3 regions of the Bradyrhizobium sp. JR4.3 genome follow, and region 1 is predicted to be linked to each of the others. Evidence: predicted binding sites of a transcription regulator. Region 1 holds the regulator's gene; each other region holds the start of a gene.

The links. Region 1 encodes HrcA, which represses chaperone genes, less so after heat shock. Its sites were predicted from a motif close to GTTAGCACTCNCNNNNNGNGAGTGCTAAC; they were not measured.
Region 2: the regulator HrcA is predicted to act here: its motif matches at 2,664-2,692, upstream of ABIB91_RS01025 (co-chaperone GroES).
Region 3: the regulator HrcA is predicted to act here: its motif matches at 1,880-1,908, upstream of ABIB91_RS26590 (co-chaperone GroES).

What each region holds. Positions count from the first base shown of each region.
Region 1 covers NZ_JBEPQF010000047.1:20,007-25,384, forward strand. The annotation lists gene ABIB91_RS37815 (hypothetical protein) at 366-1,307, shown strand; gene pncA (bifunctional nicotinamidase/pyrazinamidase) at 1,579-2,301, shown strand; gene grpE (nucleotide exchange factor GrpE) at 2,444-3,058, opposite strand; gene hrcA (heat-inducible transcriptional repressor HrcA) at 3,155-4,243, opposite strand; gene rph (ribonuclease PH) at 4,425-5,138, shown strand; gene rdgB (RdgB/HAM1 family non-canonical purine NTP pyrophosphatase) at 5,150-5,378, shown strand, end outside.
Region 2 covers NZ_JBEPQF010000001.1:193,766-199,143, forward strand. The annotation lists gene lepB (signal peptidase I) at 1-384, shown strand, start outside; gene groL (chaperonin GroEL) at 622-2,262, opposite strand; gene ABIB91_RS01025 (co-chaperone GroES) at 2,307-2,621, opposite strand; gene ABIB91_RS01030 (usg protein) at 3,000-3,287, shown strand; gene ABIB91_RS01035 (cupin domain-containing protein) at 3,441-3,980, shown strand; gene ABIB91_RS01040 (O-linked N-acetylglucosamine transferase, SPINDLY family protein) at 3,993-5,378, opposite strand, start outside.
Region 3 covers NZ_JBEPQF010000019.1:63,357-68,734, reverse strand. The annotation lists gene groL (chaperonin GroEL) at 1-1,347, opposite strand, end outside; gene ABIB91_RS26590 (co-chaperone GroES) at 1,494-1,790, opposite strand; gene ABIB91_RS26585 (hypothetical protein) at 2,104-2,625, shown strand; gene ABIB91_RS26580 (protein phosphatase CheZ) at 2,794-3,573, opposite strand; gene ABIB91_RS26575 (L,D-transpeptidase) at 3,888-4,688, shown strand; gene ABIB91_RS26570 (DUF2076 domain-containing protein) at 4,762-5,378, opposite strand, start outside.

The DNA.
Region 1 (5,378 bases):
GGCTGGGCCCAGAAGGCACCCGAACCGAAACCCCCTAAGATCAAACATTCGCGATATTGCGATGGTTGGGGGTCATATAGGAGGGGGGGAGGTGCCTGCAAGGACCGAACGCAAGTTTCGGCCGTGAAAACATTGGGTTTTGGAAGAACATATCCGGGCTGCACCGCCCTTGCGGGTGAGGAAATATTAACAGGTCCCGCGATCGGCCCGCATCCGTCACAGCATCCCGCCCCGCCCTGTTGCGGCCAGACCAAAACCGCTAAAAGGCGGGCAGCCGGCCGGGCTCGTCATCAGGCCGCCTCGCGCGACAAAACGGCCGGCCGGCCACCATCGAACGGCCTCAATGTGAACCAATCAGAGTGCCCATGAAGCTGATCCGCCCCCTCGCCGCGCTCGTCCTCCTCGTTGCCTCTGCGCTTCCGGCTCTGGCTGCCGACGCCGTTTTCCCACCTGGCTTGCGCCTCGGCATGGTGCCATTGGTCGGCCTTAACACGGCCAAGACTTTTCCCGGCTTCGAGAGCGAGGACGGCAGCGTCAAGGTGCTGATCACAGAGCTGCCGCCGGCGGCCTATGGCGAGGTCGTGAGCGCCTTCAACTCCAATCCGGCCGGAGCCAACGGCGTCAAGCAGGACAAGATCGAGACGCCCGCGGGACTTGCCTATTTCACCACCGAGAGCGGCAAGGCCGGCGAGACCCCGGTGCGGCGCTATTCGATGATCGTGCCGGGCGCCGGCTTCTCCGGCTATGTCGCGGTGCAGATTCCCGAGAATGCGGTCAAGATCTACACCGACGAGGCGGTGCGGCAGATGTTTGCGAGCGTCGTCACCCGCAAGCAGGTCTCGGCCGACGAGCAGATCGCGCTGATGCCGTTCAAGATCACCGATCTCGCCGACTTCAAGGACGTTCGCACGCTGGCGCCGGGCTCGAGCATCATCCTGGCCGACGGCGACGAGAGCTCCGGCTATGAATCGAAGCCGTTCATCATCCTCGGCGTGATCGGCGCCACCCCGCAAGCCGCCGACGACCGCGCCCGCTTCGCCCAGGAGGCGGCGCTCCAGATCCCCGGCGTGCGCGAGTCGCGCGTCACCATGTCCGAGCCGATCCGCATCAGCGGCCAGCAGGGGTTCGAGACCCGGATCGACGGCGTCAGCGGCAAGGACAAGACGCCGGTGACCGTGGTGCAGTGGATCCGCTTCAGCAGCGGCGGCGCCTCGCTGCGCATCATCGCCAGCGCCCCGCGCGAGCAATGGCCGACTGCCTTCACCCGCTTCCGCGCGGTCCGCGACGGCATCCAGCCAAAGGGCTAGCAGCATCTGCGCATGAGATGCGCTCCCTCCCCCGCTTGCGGGGGGCTGGGGAGAGGGTGTCGCCGCAAGGGGACAATCCCCCAGAGGATAGAACCCTCACCCGCCGCGCTCTACGAGCGCAGCGACCTCTCCCGCAAGCGGGCGAGGTGCACCGAACCCGCGGCTCAAGCCCAACGACTCACCAAAGCCGGCTGCATTTTCGGGCTTCTGTTCGTATACGAACGGAACTAGGCTCCCCTTCCGTTGAGTTCATCCTGGAGGGAGGCGAATGATGCTGGATCGGCGACAAGTCTTGGCAGCGCTCGGGACGAGCGCGCTCGTGGCGCTCGCGCCAACTGCAATTCTGGCAGCGGCATCGATCAAGCCGGACGATGCATCCGCGCTGCTCGTGATCGACGTGCAGAATTGCTTCCTTCCCGGCGGCAGCCTTGCCGTGAAGGAAGGCGAGCAGGTGGTGCCCGTCATCAACAAGATCTCGAAAGCGTTTTCGAACGTGGTGATGACGCAGGACTGGCACACGCAAGGCCATGTTTCCTTTGCGTCAGTCCACGCCGGCAAGAAGCCGTTCGAGACCGTCGATCTTCCCTACGGCAAGCAGGTGCTGTGGCCCGACCATTGCGTGCAGGGCACCGACGGCGCCGCGCTGTCGAAAGACCTTGCGATCCCGCACGCCGAGCTCATCATCCGCAAGGGTTTTCACAAGGACGTCGACAGCTATTCGGCCTTCCTCGAAGCCGACGGCAAAACCTCGACGGGTCTCGCCGGTTATCTGAAGGCGCGAAAGATCAAGCGCGTGTTCGTCGTGGGGCTGGCGACGGATTTCTGCGTGGCTTGGACCGCGCTCGACGCGCGCAAGGCGGGGTTCGAGGTCTATGTGGTGGAAGACGCCTGCCGCGGCATCGACAATCAGGGTTCGCTCGCAAAAGCCTGGGCCGATATGGCCAAGGCCGGCGTGAAGCGGATTCAGTCCGCAGATATCGCCGCGAGCGCGTAAGAGACGCAACCGAACTGCCAGACCCTCATCCTGAGGAGCGCGCTTCTTGGCGCGCGTCTCGAAGGATGAAGGCCCCCGCTGCAGCAGCTCGGCCTGCATGGTTCGAGACGGCGCTGACGCGCCTCCTCACCATGAGGATCGATCAGTTCGCCGCGCCGTTCGGCTCGTTGCTGTTGGCGGGCGCGGCCTTCGCGCCGCCCTTGGCGACACCGACCAAGGCGGGACGCAGCACGCGCTCGCCGATGGTGTAGCCGGCCTGCATGACCTGCACGACGGTGCCCGCGGGCACCGATGCATCAGGCACCTCGAACATCGCCTGCTGGAAGTTCGGGTCGAACTTCTGGCCCAAGGGGTCGAATTTCTTCACGCCGTGTTTTTCCAGCGCGCTCAGTAGCGAGCGCTCGGTCAGTTCGACGCCTTCGATCAGCGAGGCCAAGCCGGCATCGGCCGCCGCACGGGCTTCGACCGGAACGGCATCGAGCGCGCGCTGGAGGTTGTCGGCGATGTCGAGCACGTCGCGGGCAAAGCCCGTGACGCCGTAGAGCTTGGCGTCAGCGACCTCCTTGGCGGTGCGCTTGCGCAGATTCTCCATCTCGGCCAGCGTCCGCAACATGCGGTCGCGCGCCTCGGCGGCTTCCTTCTGCAAGAGCTCGACCGAGCCGGGCTCGGGATCGTCGGGCATGATGTAGGGTTTTGACACCACGGGCTCGCCGGCCGCAGCACTCGTGTCTTCGGGTTGCCGGTCTCGATCGGTCATCGGCTCTCTTTTCGCATTCGTCTCAGGGGGTTTCTGGCCCGCATATCGTGCTTCGGACGCCGAAAATCAAGCGCCCGTGATCGGGAGAGACGCCGGTCAGCCCCCCAGGAGCCGGCTGACGATGCGGGCAGCATAGTCCACGGTCGGGATCACACGGGCATAATTCAGCCGCGTCGGCCCGATCACGCCCAAAACGCCGACGATATGGCCGGCGGCATCCCGATAGGGCGAGATGATGGTGGACGAGCCCGACAGCGAGAACAGCTTGTTCTCACTGCCGATGAAGATCCGCACGCCTTCCGCAGTCTCGGCCCGCCCGAGCAGGTCGATGACCCCGCGCTTGGTCTCGAGATCGTCGAACAGCAGGCGAACGCGCTCGAGATCCTCCAGCGCATGCAAATCCTCGAGCAGATTGGCGTGGCCGCGGACGATGAGCTGGCGATCCTCGTTCTCGCCGCCGGACCAGCTGGCGATGCCGGCCGAGATCACCTTGTGCGTCAGCTGATCGAGCTCGGTGCGCGCCTCTCCGAGCGCGGTTTCGAGCTCCAGCCGCGCCTCGGCCAGGGTCCGGCCCCGGATGCGGGCATTGAGGAAGTTGCCGGCTTCGGTCAACGCCGAGGATGGAACCCCCGGCGGCAGTGTCAACACGCGATTTTCGACCTGCCCGTCCTCGCCGACCAGGATCACCAATGCCTTTTCCGGTTCCAACCGGACGAATTCGATATGTTTCAGCCGCGCATTGGATTTGGGCGTCAGCACGACGGCGGCGGCGCGGGTCAGGCCGGAGAGCCGCGTCAATGCCTCCTCGAGCGCAGCCTCCACCGATTGCGCGTGGCCGACGGAGGTCAACTGGCTCTGAATCGCCTGCCGTTCACTATCATTGAGGTCGCCGACCTGCATCAGGGCATCGACGAAGAAGCGCAGGCCGAGTTCCGTCGGCAGCCGGCCGGCGGAGGTGTGCGGGGCGTAGATCAGGCCGAGCTGTTCCAGGTCGGCCATGACGTTGCGGACCGAAGCGGGCGACAGCGGCATGGCGATCAGGCGCGAAATATTGCGCGAGCCCACCGGCTCCCCGGTCGCGAGATAGCTTTCGACGATTTGACGAAAGATGTCGCGAGAACGCTCGTTGAGCTGGGCGAGGCCCGCGCGCGGCGCGATCAGATGGATCGGATCGTGATGGGCCACAGACCGTAACTCCTCTAAGATAAAGGTAATTTGTCTATCCCGGACGCTTCTGACAAGCGTGCCGTTGGCGGATTGAAAATCGGGGGTGAATAAGGCCTCGATCTTCCCCCTTGCCGCCCACCCTCACCCAACCTACAAGCACCGCCAACAGCCCTTTTCCGAGAGTTTTGGAGGATTTCCCATGCGGCCAAGCCGCCGTGCGCCCGACGAATTGCGCCCCGTGACGCTGGAGCGCGGCGTGGTCAAATATGCGGAAGGCTCGTGCCTGGTGAAATTCGGCGACACCCACGTGCTGGTCACCGCCACGCTGGAAGACCGCCTGCCGCCATGGCTCAAGGGCCAGGGCCGCGGCTGGGTCACCGCCGAATACGGCATGCTGCCGCGCGCGACCTCGGAACGCACCCGCCGCGAGGCCTCCGCCGGAAAGCAGAGCGGCCGCACCGTCGAAATCCAGCGCCTGATCGGCCGCTCGCTTCGCACCATCATCAATCTCGAAGCGCTCGGTGAGCGCCAGATCACGGTCGATTGCGACGTGCTCCAGGCCGACGGCGGCACCCGCACGGCCTCGATCACCGGTGCCTGGGTCGCGCTCGCCGATTGCGTCAGCTGGATGAAGGCGCGCAACATGGTCAAGGCCAATGTGTTGCGCGACAACGTCGCCGCGATCTCCTGCGGCATCTACAAGGGCACGCCCGTGCTCGACCTCGACTATGCCGAGGACTCCGAAGCCGATACCGACGCCAATTTCGTCATGACGGGCGATGGCCGCATCATCGAAGTCCAGGGCACCGCGGAACGCGAGCCGTTCACGGAAGCCGAGTTCCTGGCGTTGATGGCGCTTGCGCGCAAGGGCGTCGCGCGTCTCGTGGACTTGCAGAAACTGGCGGTAGCGTAGTCAATAGGCCGATGCATCGCCGAATCACCGGAAAGCTGGTCATCGCGACCCATAATCCCGGCAAGCTCGCCGAGATGAAGGAGCTGCTTGCGCCTTACGGCATCGAGGCGGTGTCGGCCGGCGAATTAGATCTTCCGGAGCCGGAAGAGACCGGAAACGATTTCCGCAGCAACGCCGCGATCAAGGCGATCGCGGCAGCGCAGGCGACGAAGCTGCCGTCTTTCGCCGATGATTCCGGCA
Region 2 (5,378 bases), on a different contig from region 1:
ATCCAGATGCGGCAGGGCCAGCTCGTCCTCAACGACCGCCCGGTGACGCGCGTCGCTCTGAAGCAGGTATTCGCCGGCTCCAGCTGCGGCGTGGACGCCGCTGCGAAGGCCAAGCGCTGGCGCGAGACGCTGCCGAACGGCGCCTCCTACGTCACGCAGGACTGCGTCGACAACGGCTACTACGACAACACCGACGTCTACACCGTGCCGCCAGGCCATTTTTTCGTGCTCGGCGACAATCGCGACAACTCGAGCGACAGCCGCGTGATGTCGTCGATCGGATTCGTGCCGATGGACAATCTGGTCGGCAAGGTGACGCGGATATTCTGGTCGCTCGACCAAGAGGGCGAGCCGCACATGGAGCGACTGGGGAAGGTGTGGTGAGGCCGCTCCGCCATTCCCGGGGCAGTGCGCGGCGCCTGCATGAATTGAGTTCGTAGCCTGGATGGAGCGCAGCGTAATCCAGGAGACTGCTCGCGCCGGATACGGTGCCCCGGATTGCGCTCCGCCCCTTCCAGGCTACGGACTATGATCGCGGGGCGCGTGAAGCGATCCTCCAAAAACAAAACCCCGGCATCGCTGCCGGGGTTTCGCATTTTGTCGTTTGCCGGAATGGCTGGATCAGAAATCCATGCCGCCCATGCCGCCGCCCGGGGGCATCGCCGGACCGGCGCCGCCCTTCTTGGGCAGCTCGGCGACCATGGCTTCCGTGGTGATCAAGAGAGCCGCAACCGAGGCTGCGTTCTGGATCGCGGTACGGACCACCTTGGTCGGGTCGATGATGCCCTTCTTGACGAGGTCGACATATTCGCCGGTCTGGGAGTCGAAGCCATAGGCGTACGACTTGTTCTCGAGGACCTTGCCGACGATCACGGAGCCGTCTTCACCGGCGTTGATCGCGATCTGGCGAGCGGGCGCGGAGAGCGCCTTGCGGACGATCTCGACGCCGGTCTTCTGGTCGTCGTTCTTGGTGCGCAGGCCCTTGAGCTGCTCGGAGGCACGGAGCAGGGCGACGCCGCCGCCCGGGACGATACCTTCTTCCACAGCCGCGCGGGTCGCATGCATCGCGTCATCAACGCGATCCTTGCGCTCCTTCACCTCGACCTCAGTCGCGCCGCCGACGCGGATCACCGCGACGCCGCCAGCGAGCTTGGCAAGACGCTCCTGGAGCTTCTCACGGTCGTAGTCCGAGGTGGTTTCCTCGATCTGCGCCTTGATCTGAGCCACGCGCGCCTCGATGTCGGCCTTCTTGCCGGCGCCGTTGACGATCGTGGTGTTCTCCTTGTCGATCATCACCTTCTTGGCGCGACCGAGCATGTTGAGCGTGACGTTCTCGAGCTTGATGCCGAGATCTTCCGAGATCGCCTGGCCGCCGGTCAGGATCGCGATGTCCTGCAGCATGGCCTTGCGGCGATCGCCGAAGCCCGGAGCCTTGACGGCCGCAACCTTCAGGCCGCCACGGAGACGGTTCACGACCAGGGTCGCAAGCGCTTCGCCTTCGACGTCCTCGGCGACGATGACCAGCGGCTTGCCGGTCTGCACCACGGCCTCGAGCAGCGGCAGCAGCTCGTTCAGCGAGGAGAGCTTCTTCTCGTTGATGAGGATGTAGGCGTCGTCCATCTCAACGCGCATCTTGTCGGCGTTGGTGACGAAGTAGGGCGAGATGTAGCCGCGGTCGAACTGCATGCCCTCGACGACGTCGAGCTCGGTCTCGAGCGACTTGGCTTCCTCGACGGTGATGACACCCTCGTTGCCGACCTTCTTCATGGCGTCGGCGAGGAACTTGCCGATCTCCGCGTCACCGTTGGCCGAGATGGTGCCGACCTGGGCGATCTCGTCGTTCGAGGTAACCTTCTTGGAGTTCTTGACGAGGTCCGCAACGACGGCTTCGACCGCGAGGTCGATACCGCGCTTCAGGTCCATCGGGTTCATGCCGGCGGCAACCGACTTGGCGCCTTCGCGCACGATCGCCTGGGCCAGCACGGTGGCGGTGGTGGTGCCGTCGCCGGCCGCGTCAGCGGACTTCGAAGCGACTTCGCGCACCATCTGCGCGCCCATGTTCTCGAACTTGTCCTCGAGCTCGATCTCCTTGGCGACGGTGACGCCGTCCTTGGTGATGCGGGGAGCGCCGAACGACTTGTCGAGCACGACGTTGCGGCCCTTCGGACCGAGCGTGACCTTCACCGCATTGGCGAGAATGTCGACGCCGCGAAGCATCTTGTCGCGCGCATCAACGGAGAATTTAACTTCTTTTGCTGCCATCTGGATTTTTTCCTTAGGTGTTTAGCTGGATAAGAGAGGGGCTCTTAGGCCGCCTTCTTCTTGGAAGCGGGGACGTCGAGGACGCCCATGATGTCGCTTTCCTTCATGATCAGCAGATCGATGTTGTCGATCTTGACCTCAGTGCCGGACCACTTGCCGAACAGCACGCGGTCGCCGACCTTCAGGTCGATCGGGATCAGCTTGCCTGCTTCGTCGCGGCCACCCGGGCCCACGGCGACGATCTCGCCCTGCGAGGGCTTTTCCTTGGCCGTGTCGGGAATGATGATGCCGCCAGCGGTCTTCTCTTCTGCGTCGATGCGCTTGACCACGACGCGGTCGTGAAGCGGACGGAATTTCATGCAGTTCTCCTAAGCTTTTGCACGAGTTGGGAATTTTGGGTTGTTAGCAGTCTGCGCCCGCGAGTGCTAGCACAGGCACAGCTCAGATAAGGCAGGATTTTGGCGGGAGCAAGGGCTTGTAGCAGAAAAATAGCACTCGGAAGCGCCGCCTGCCAAAATCTCTTTCCATCGTTAATCGTGCTCGGCGCCCGTATTAGCAGGGAGCCACATCTGCTGCTAACGCATTGAATTTCAACAGCTTGTTAAACTTTTGGGCTTGAGATGGATTGTCAGTTTGCGTCACATTTGACTCATGTGAGCGCATCTCCACCGGGTGGCTCGTAGGGCGCTTACCGGAAAGCCATCCCTTGAATATGCGCTCCTGCAAAGGAGGTTGGCATGGTCTCGCGAGTTGGGGTTGTTTCCGACGACTTCCGGAAACAGGTGCTGGGTTACGGGCTGACGACGGCCGAAATTCTCTACCGGATGCCGGATCATCGCTCGCTGCTCCAGACCTATGTCTGGCAGAACTACGACATGTTTCCGAAATTTCCCGCGCTGACGGATTTCCTGGCGTTCTGGCAGAAGAAGCTCGACGGGCCGCTATTCTCGGTCACCGTCGCGCATTCCAAGCTGATCAAGCCGGCCGAGCTGCGCGCGGTGGACGGCGTGTTCCGGCTGCATTGAAGGCGAGCGCGGTACTGCAGGGGGGCGGCGTCAGCGTAACCCACCATGCTTCAACGGTTGCGGAAAGAAGTGGTGGGTTACGTGAGCGCTGACCTACTCTACGATTTCGCATTCTGTGCTAGCCTCTCCCCATAACAACAGGGGAGACCGCCCATGGCCAAGAAAGCAAAATCGCGTAGCGCATCGCAGGCGGCGGTAAAGAAGCGAAGCGGGGCCAAACCTGCCGCACGATCCTCGGCGCGCAAGACGGTGAAGGCGAAAGCTCGCGCGACACCGGCAAAGTCATCCGTCAAGAAACCGGCGCGTCCCAAGCAGCGCATCGCCATCAGCCATCACCGCGAGGAAGACTTCAAGGCCGACGGCCTGCGCACCTACGCGAAGTATCGCGATCTCGGCATCGCCGCCGCGAGCCACGGCCTCGCGCAAGCGCACGTGATCCGGCTGCAAGGCCCCTGCAATCCGGACGAGGTGTCGAAGCTGCACTTCCACGACGTCGAATTCCAGATGGTCTACGTGCTCAAGGGCTGGGTGAAGACCTATATGGACGGAGAGGGCGAGACGCTGATGAAAGAAGGCAGCGCCTGGACCCAGCCGCCGAAGATCAAGCACATGATCCTCGACTATTCGGACGACGTCGAACTGCTGGAGGTGATCCTGCCGGCGGAGTTCAGGACGGTGGAGTTGAAGGCGTAGGCGAAGCGCAGATCAGCCGCCGTCGTTGCAATAGCGTTTCCACATCGCGCGATAGGCATCGTCCACCGCTTGCGCGTATGAGACGGGGTTGCCGGCGGCGGCAGCCTTGATTTGTCCGGGCAGTTCGCCGCGCAACTTATCGAGCTCGCCGATCTGCGACCCACGGCTCGCTGCGATTTCGACATACGCCTCATCGCTATCCGCGACCCAGTCCGGCAGGCCCAGCGCGGCAAGGATGGAGGCGGCGGCACGGCTCGGCAGGCTATGACCGAGCTTCGCCACCACCGGCACGCCCATCTGCAAGGCTTCCCAAGTGCTGACGCCGCCATTCTGCGGGAATGGGTCGAGACCAATATCGACCCGATTGAACGTTGCCAGATGTTCCTCGCGCGACGTGGCTCCGAGCAGATCGACGCGTTCGGCCGGCAATCGGCAAGCGGCAAACCGCGCCAGCAGGTTGTCGCGGACCAGCTGAGCGTCCAGCGCGGTATCCTTGATCAGCAGTCGCGAACCCGGCACCTGCTCGAGAATCCTGGACCAGACTTCCACTGCCTCGTTCGAAATCTTGCTGATGCGGTTGAAGACACCGAACGTGACGAAGCCGTTCGCAATCGCCGGCGTCGGCGCCCGCGCGATCCCCGCCGGCAGCGGCGCCAGCGTCACAAAACATGGCAGGTCAACGATGGTCTCCGCAAACAGATGCCGAACCGCGACAGGAATCGCGACCGGATCCGAGAATAGATAATCGATTGTTGGCAGCCCGGTGCCGGTACCGTGGCCCCAGCCATGCACCTGAACAGGTGCCGGCTTGCGCGCAAACACACCGAGGCGGTTTCCGCTGGTATGGCCGGACAGATCGATCAGGATATCGACGCCATCGGTGCGGATCTGAGCGGCGAGGCGATCGTCGGACCATTGCGAGGCGTCGCGCCAGCGATCGGCGATCCCCTGAAATTCGCGGGTCGTCGCATCCGCTTTCGCTGAACACGCGTAGCACACGATCTCGAACTGTGCCCGATCATGGTGCTGCAAGACCGGCTTGAAAACGAACGCCGCCGAATGTGCGTGAAAATCCGACGAGACATAACCCAGCACCAGACGGCGATCCGGATCGCGGCTGTTATCATGCGGTCCCGCCGCTGCTGAGGCGATCTTCGCACCGATCTGCTCCCACCATACATGTCGCGCTTGCTGATGCTGCGCAACGCTGGCGTCGGCCACAAAATCGAGGGTGAATATCTTGCTGGAGATCGTGCTCTGATCAGGCTCAATGTCGAGAGCTCTGTCGAAACTGGCGAGGGCTTCGTCAACCCGGCCAAGTGCCGCGAGACATTGGCCGAGCAGGCTGTGGGCCTGAGAGAAGCCGGGATCGGTCGCGAGAGCCATCTCGCAATCGGC
Region 3 (5,378 bases), on a different contig from region 1:
GGCTTCCAGCGCCTTCAGCACGATGTTGATGCCGGCCTGGACGTCGGCATTGGCATTGGTCAGACGGCCGACCGCCTTCTTGGCGCGGAGCAACGCGACGCCGCCGCCGGGGACGATGCCTTCCTGCACCGCGGCGCGGGTGGCGTTGAGCGCATCCTCGACGCGGTCCTTCTTCTCCTTGACCTCGATCTCGGTGGCGCCGCCGACGCGGATCACCGCGACGCCGCCTGCGAGCTTGGCGAGACGCTCCTGGAGCTTCTCACGGTCGTAATCCGAGGTGGTCTCCTCGATCTGGGCCTTGATCTGGCCGACGCGGGCCTCGATCTCCGGCTTCTTGCCGGCGCCCTTGACGATTGTGGTGTTCTCCTTGTCGATCACCACCTTGCCCGCGCGCCCAAGCATCTTCACCGTGACGTTCTCGAGCTTCATGCCGAGGTCTTCGGAGATCAGCTGGCCGCCGGTGAGGATCGCGAGGTCCTCGAGCATGGCCTTGCGGCGGTCGCCGAAGCCCGGCGCCTTGACGGCGGCGACCTTCAGGCCGCCACGGAGGCGGTTGACGACCAGGGTGGCCAGCGCCTCGCCCTCGACGTCCTCGGCGATGATGACGAGCGGCTTGCCCGACTGCACCACGGCTTCAAGCACCGGCAGCATGGCCTGCAGGCCGGACAGCTTCTTCTCGTGCAGGAGGATGTAGGCGTCCTCGAGCTCGGCGGTCATCTTCTCGGGGTTGGTCACGAAGTAGGGGCTGAGATAGCCGCGGTCGAACTTCATGCCCTCGACGATGTCCACCTCGGTGTCGAGCGACTTGTTCTCCTCGACGGTGATGACGCCCTCGTTGCCGACCTTCTGCATCGCCTGCGCGATCATTTTGCCGATGGCGGCATCGCCGTTGGCCGAGATGGTGCCGACCTGGGCGACCTCGGAGGAGGCGGCGACCGGCTTGGCGCGCTTCTCGATGTCCTTGACGACGGCCGCGACCGCGATGTCGATGCCGCGCTTGAGGTCCATCGGGTTCATGCCGGCGGCAACCGACTTGGCGCCTTCGCGCACGATGGACTGGGCCAGCACGGTCGCGGTCGTGGTGCCGTCGCCGGCGAGGTCGTTGGTCTTGGAGGCGACCTCACGCACCATCTGGGCGCCCATGTTCTCGAACTTGTCCTCGAGCTCGATCTCCTTGGCGACGGTGACGCCGTCCTTGGTGATACGGGGCGCGCCGAACGACTTCTCGATGAGCACGTTGCGGCCCTTCGGGCCGAGCGTCACCTTGACGGCGTTGGCGAGAATGTCGACGCCGCGCAGCATGCGATCGCGCGCGTCTCCGGAAAACTTGACGTCTTTGGCAGCCATGGTCTGCAATTCCTCTTCTATTTTCGTGATGTGTCTTGTTTATTGGGTCGCCTCATTCCGGGATCTGCGATCGAACCCGGCGGAATGATGCATGCCCGGATCGAGTGACCCGGGCATGCATTCAGCGGCCGTTCAGGCGTCTGGCCTTAGGCCATCACACCCATGATGTCCGACTCCTTCATGATCAGGAGCTCATCGTTGTCGATCTTGACCTCGGTGCCCGACCACTTGCCAAACAGCACACGGTCGCCGACCTTGAGGTCGATCGGGATCAGCTTGCCGGCCTCGTCGCGGCCACCGGGGCCGACGGCGACGACTTCGCCCTGGGACGGCTTTTCCTTGGCCGTGTCCGGAATGATGATGCCGCCCTTGGTCTTTGACTCGGCGTCGATACGTTTGACCACGACACGGTCATGCAGCGGACGAAATTTGGATTTAGTCATGACGTTTCCCTTTGGAGGCTCGCTTCGGAAGGAGTGAAAGTGGGCGGGCGGCGCTTCCGTCCACCCTTCCCGAGGATCGATCGGCGCGCGTTAGCAATCCATCTTTCAGAGTGCTAATGGTGCGTCCGGGAATATGGCTTGGCCGCGATCCTGTCAAGCAAAGGTGGTTAAGCGATTGGTGAGACGGATATAGGATGGTGACATTGGAAACTTGTTCGGGGCGCCGGCGTATTAAAGGACGTCATTGCTCCGGCAGCGGTTTTGCGCTTGGCTGCGGAAGGGGTGCGGCCATGGTTTTGTCCGGGGGAATGCCATGATCAGTTCAGCTCACGCGCGCACGGTCGCCAATCTGGCGGCGGCTTCTTGCCTGGCGCTGCTGCTTGGCGCCTGCGGCGGCGGCATGAGCCTGCCGTCCTTTTCTTCGTCCTCACCGCCCCCCGAGGCCGAGCCCGGCACCGGTCCGGAAATGCCCGCGTCGATCCGCGCCGACGAGATCGTTGGGCGCTGGGGCCTCGCCTCGTTCCAGAACCCGGCCGACCGCGCCCGCACCGAGGCTGCCGCCCGGGCCCAATGCAAAAATCCTTACGTGATCACCGCCGGCTCCTCCGGCGGCGTGATCATGCATCTGGCGGACCAGGCAACACCGCAGGAGCTGCGGCTGAAGGGGTCGCCCAGCGGCAAGAATTATATCGGGCCGGCGGGTCCGACGCCCGGCGAGCAGGACCGCGAGATCGTCTCCTTCGACGGTCGCGTCCTCATCACCCGCTTCATCGACAAGGACGCCGCCACCCGCTACGGCAACATGGTCTACGTCCGCTGCGCGCCGAGGGCGTGATCGCGGCGCCGGCCTAGCCACTCGTCATTGCGAGAAGCGAAGCGACGAAGCAATCCAGGCTGCCTCCGCGGACACAATCTGGATTGCTTCGCTTCGCTCGCAATGACGTCCAAAACAAAAAAACGCCGGCTCTCGCCGGCGTTTTGTTTTCCGTAGCGTCGCGTCCGCTCAGTCGAACAGCGCGTCGATGTCGTCCTGCGAGGCGTGGCCGACGTCGCCGGCGAGCTTCGGGCCGTTGAGAAGCTTGTCGTCGTCGCTGCGGGTGTCGACCTGCGGCACGACGTGGGACTTGATCGCGTCGACACCGCCCCAGATTTCCATCATGGAATTGATGTGCTGCTCGATGAACTTCATCGTGCTCATGACCTTGCTGATGCGCTGGCCGGTCAGGTCCTGGAAGTTGCAGGCTTCGAAGATCGAGATGACGCGTTCCTGGATATCGTCGGCGAGCCGCTTCTGCTGATCGGCCGATTGCACCTTGGCCATCGCGCTGGCCGCCTGGTCGATCGACTCGGCGGCTTCGAGGATCTGCTGGGTCGCCTGTTCGGTGCCGCCGACGACCGCGCCGAGCTCGCCATTGACCTTGGCCATTTCGCCGCCGTCGAAGCTCTTGCCATGCAGTGTCGCGATCTCGCGCTTGGTGCGGTCGATGGCGTCGTGGATGAGGTCGAGCTCGACCTTCAGCTTCTCGCACTGCTCGATCTGCGCCCGGTAAGTATCGAGCATGGTACGGGCTTCGGAGAGCTCATGGGCGGTGGAGGCGTCGATCGCCGCCATGGCGGCGCTGCCGGACAAGGGCACGGTGCCCTTCGCCATCTGTGCACGGATCGCACGCAACTCGGCCATGATCTCGCTATGCATCGGCGCAGCCTCCTCAATCATTTCGGGGCTTGGCATCTCGCCGACAATAGCCTCTTCGACACGAAAACGTTTGCGGTGAATAGCCATCAAGAACTCCCCCCACCTCACTCACGCGTCTTTGTAGGCAGAAGCGATTTAACACGAAGTTCACAGCCGGAACTGTCGTGCGGTTGTGCGCGACGGCTTGCAAACGGGCGATTAACCATGCGTGCGCGGCGTTCATCGAAAATAAACGCTGATCGCCAAATTGCACCGCTGCCGACGACGTGGTGAATCGAAATGGCGTTTCCGTTTACCAAACAAAACGCCTTTTGCTCTTTATTGACCACGTCGCGGGTGCGGATCAGCCATCACCTCGCCACGACGCATGTGATCTAGACGAAACAGTACAGAGTACGTCGATGTTCAAGAAAATGTCTGTCGCGCTGCTTGGCAGCGCTTGCACCTTCATTGCCGGCGTCAACAGCGCCAGCGCCTTCGACAATAGCGTGCCGAACGATCCGCCCGCGGTGCTGTACCAGCCGCAGGTGCCGCCTGCGCCGGTGCGTGTCGCCTCCAATTCGAACATGGGCGGCGGCTTCATCGAGTTCATCTTCGGCGACGGGCCCGGCCGCGGTCCGGCCTACGCTCCGCAGCAGCCGGTGTACCAACAGCAGCCTGGTTATTATGACCAGCGTCGCCTGCCGCCGATGGGCGAGCCGCAGACACAGGGCGCAGGTCTCCAGCAGGAGGCGGTCGATCCGCGGCAGCGTCAGTTCGATCCGAGATTCGAGAAACAACTCGTTGACTATAGCGGCAACGAAAGCGCCGGCACGATCGTGGTCGATACGCCGAACAAGTTCCTCTATCTGGTCGAGGGCAGCGGTCGTGCGATGCGCTACGGCATTGGCGTCGGACGTCCCGGCTTCACCTGGTCCGGTGTGAAGTCGATCACGGCCAAGCGCGAATGGCCGGCGTGGACCCCGCCGGCGGAAATGATCGCGCGCCGTCCCGACCTGCCGAGGCATATGGAAGGCGGCCCGGAAAATCCGCTCGGTGCGCGCGCGATGTATCTCGGCTCGACGCTCTACCGTATCCACGGTTCGAACGAGCCCTGGACCATCGGCACCAACGTCTCCTCGGGCTGCATCCGCATGCGCAACGAGGACGTCATCGATCTCTATGGCCGCGTCAACGTCGGCACCAAGGTCGTCGTGATGTAGGCGCATAGTGCCCGGAACCAAAAACGGCCGCCTCATCGGCGGCCGTTCTCGTTTGGAGCACGGGTAAGAAGCGTCAGGCGTAATCGCTGCCGCCATCGTCTCCGCCGCCGAAATCGCCGTCGTCGGCGAGGTCGACATTGTCGTCATTGTCGTTCTGATCGTTGTAATTCTGGTCGTCGTTCGATGCGTGGTCGGCGAAGCCCTGGCGGGACGCATCGCCGCGGTCGCGGTTCGAGCCGATGTCGTCGAGGCCGGCATCGCGCGCGAGCGATCCGCCGGACTGGTCGCCGCCGCTCCAGGGGCCTCCACCAGCGCTGCGGTCGCCCAGGGCATTGGTGTCGCCAAAAGCCTGCTGGTGCGGTCCGCCCATCATGCCGCGGATGCTGGACAGCAGCAGCGAGCCGCCGACGACGCCGGCCGCGGCTGCCGCCGCCGTGCCGAGGAACGAGCCGCCACCGCCGACCGGCGGCGCGGCATAGCCCTGGCCTGGACCCTGATTTGGACCCTGACCGTATGCCTGCCCATAAGGCGGCTGGCCGTAACCGGGCTGAGGCTGCTGCATCGCCTGGCCGCTGTTCCCGACCGGCCGCGAGTCACGCGGCGGTACGTTCGGAACCGAGCCGCGCGATGGACCCCCGCCGAACAGCGTGTCGCGCATGGTGTCCAGGAAACCGCCGGACTGCGCCTGCT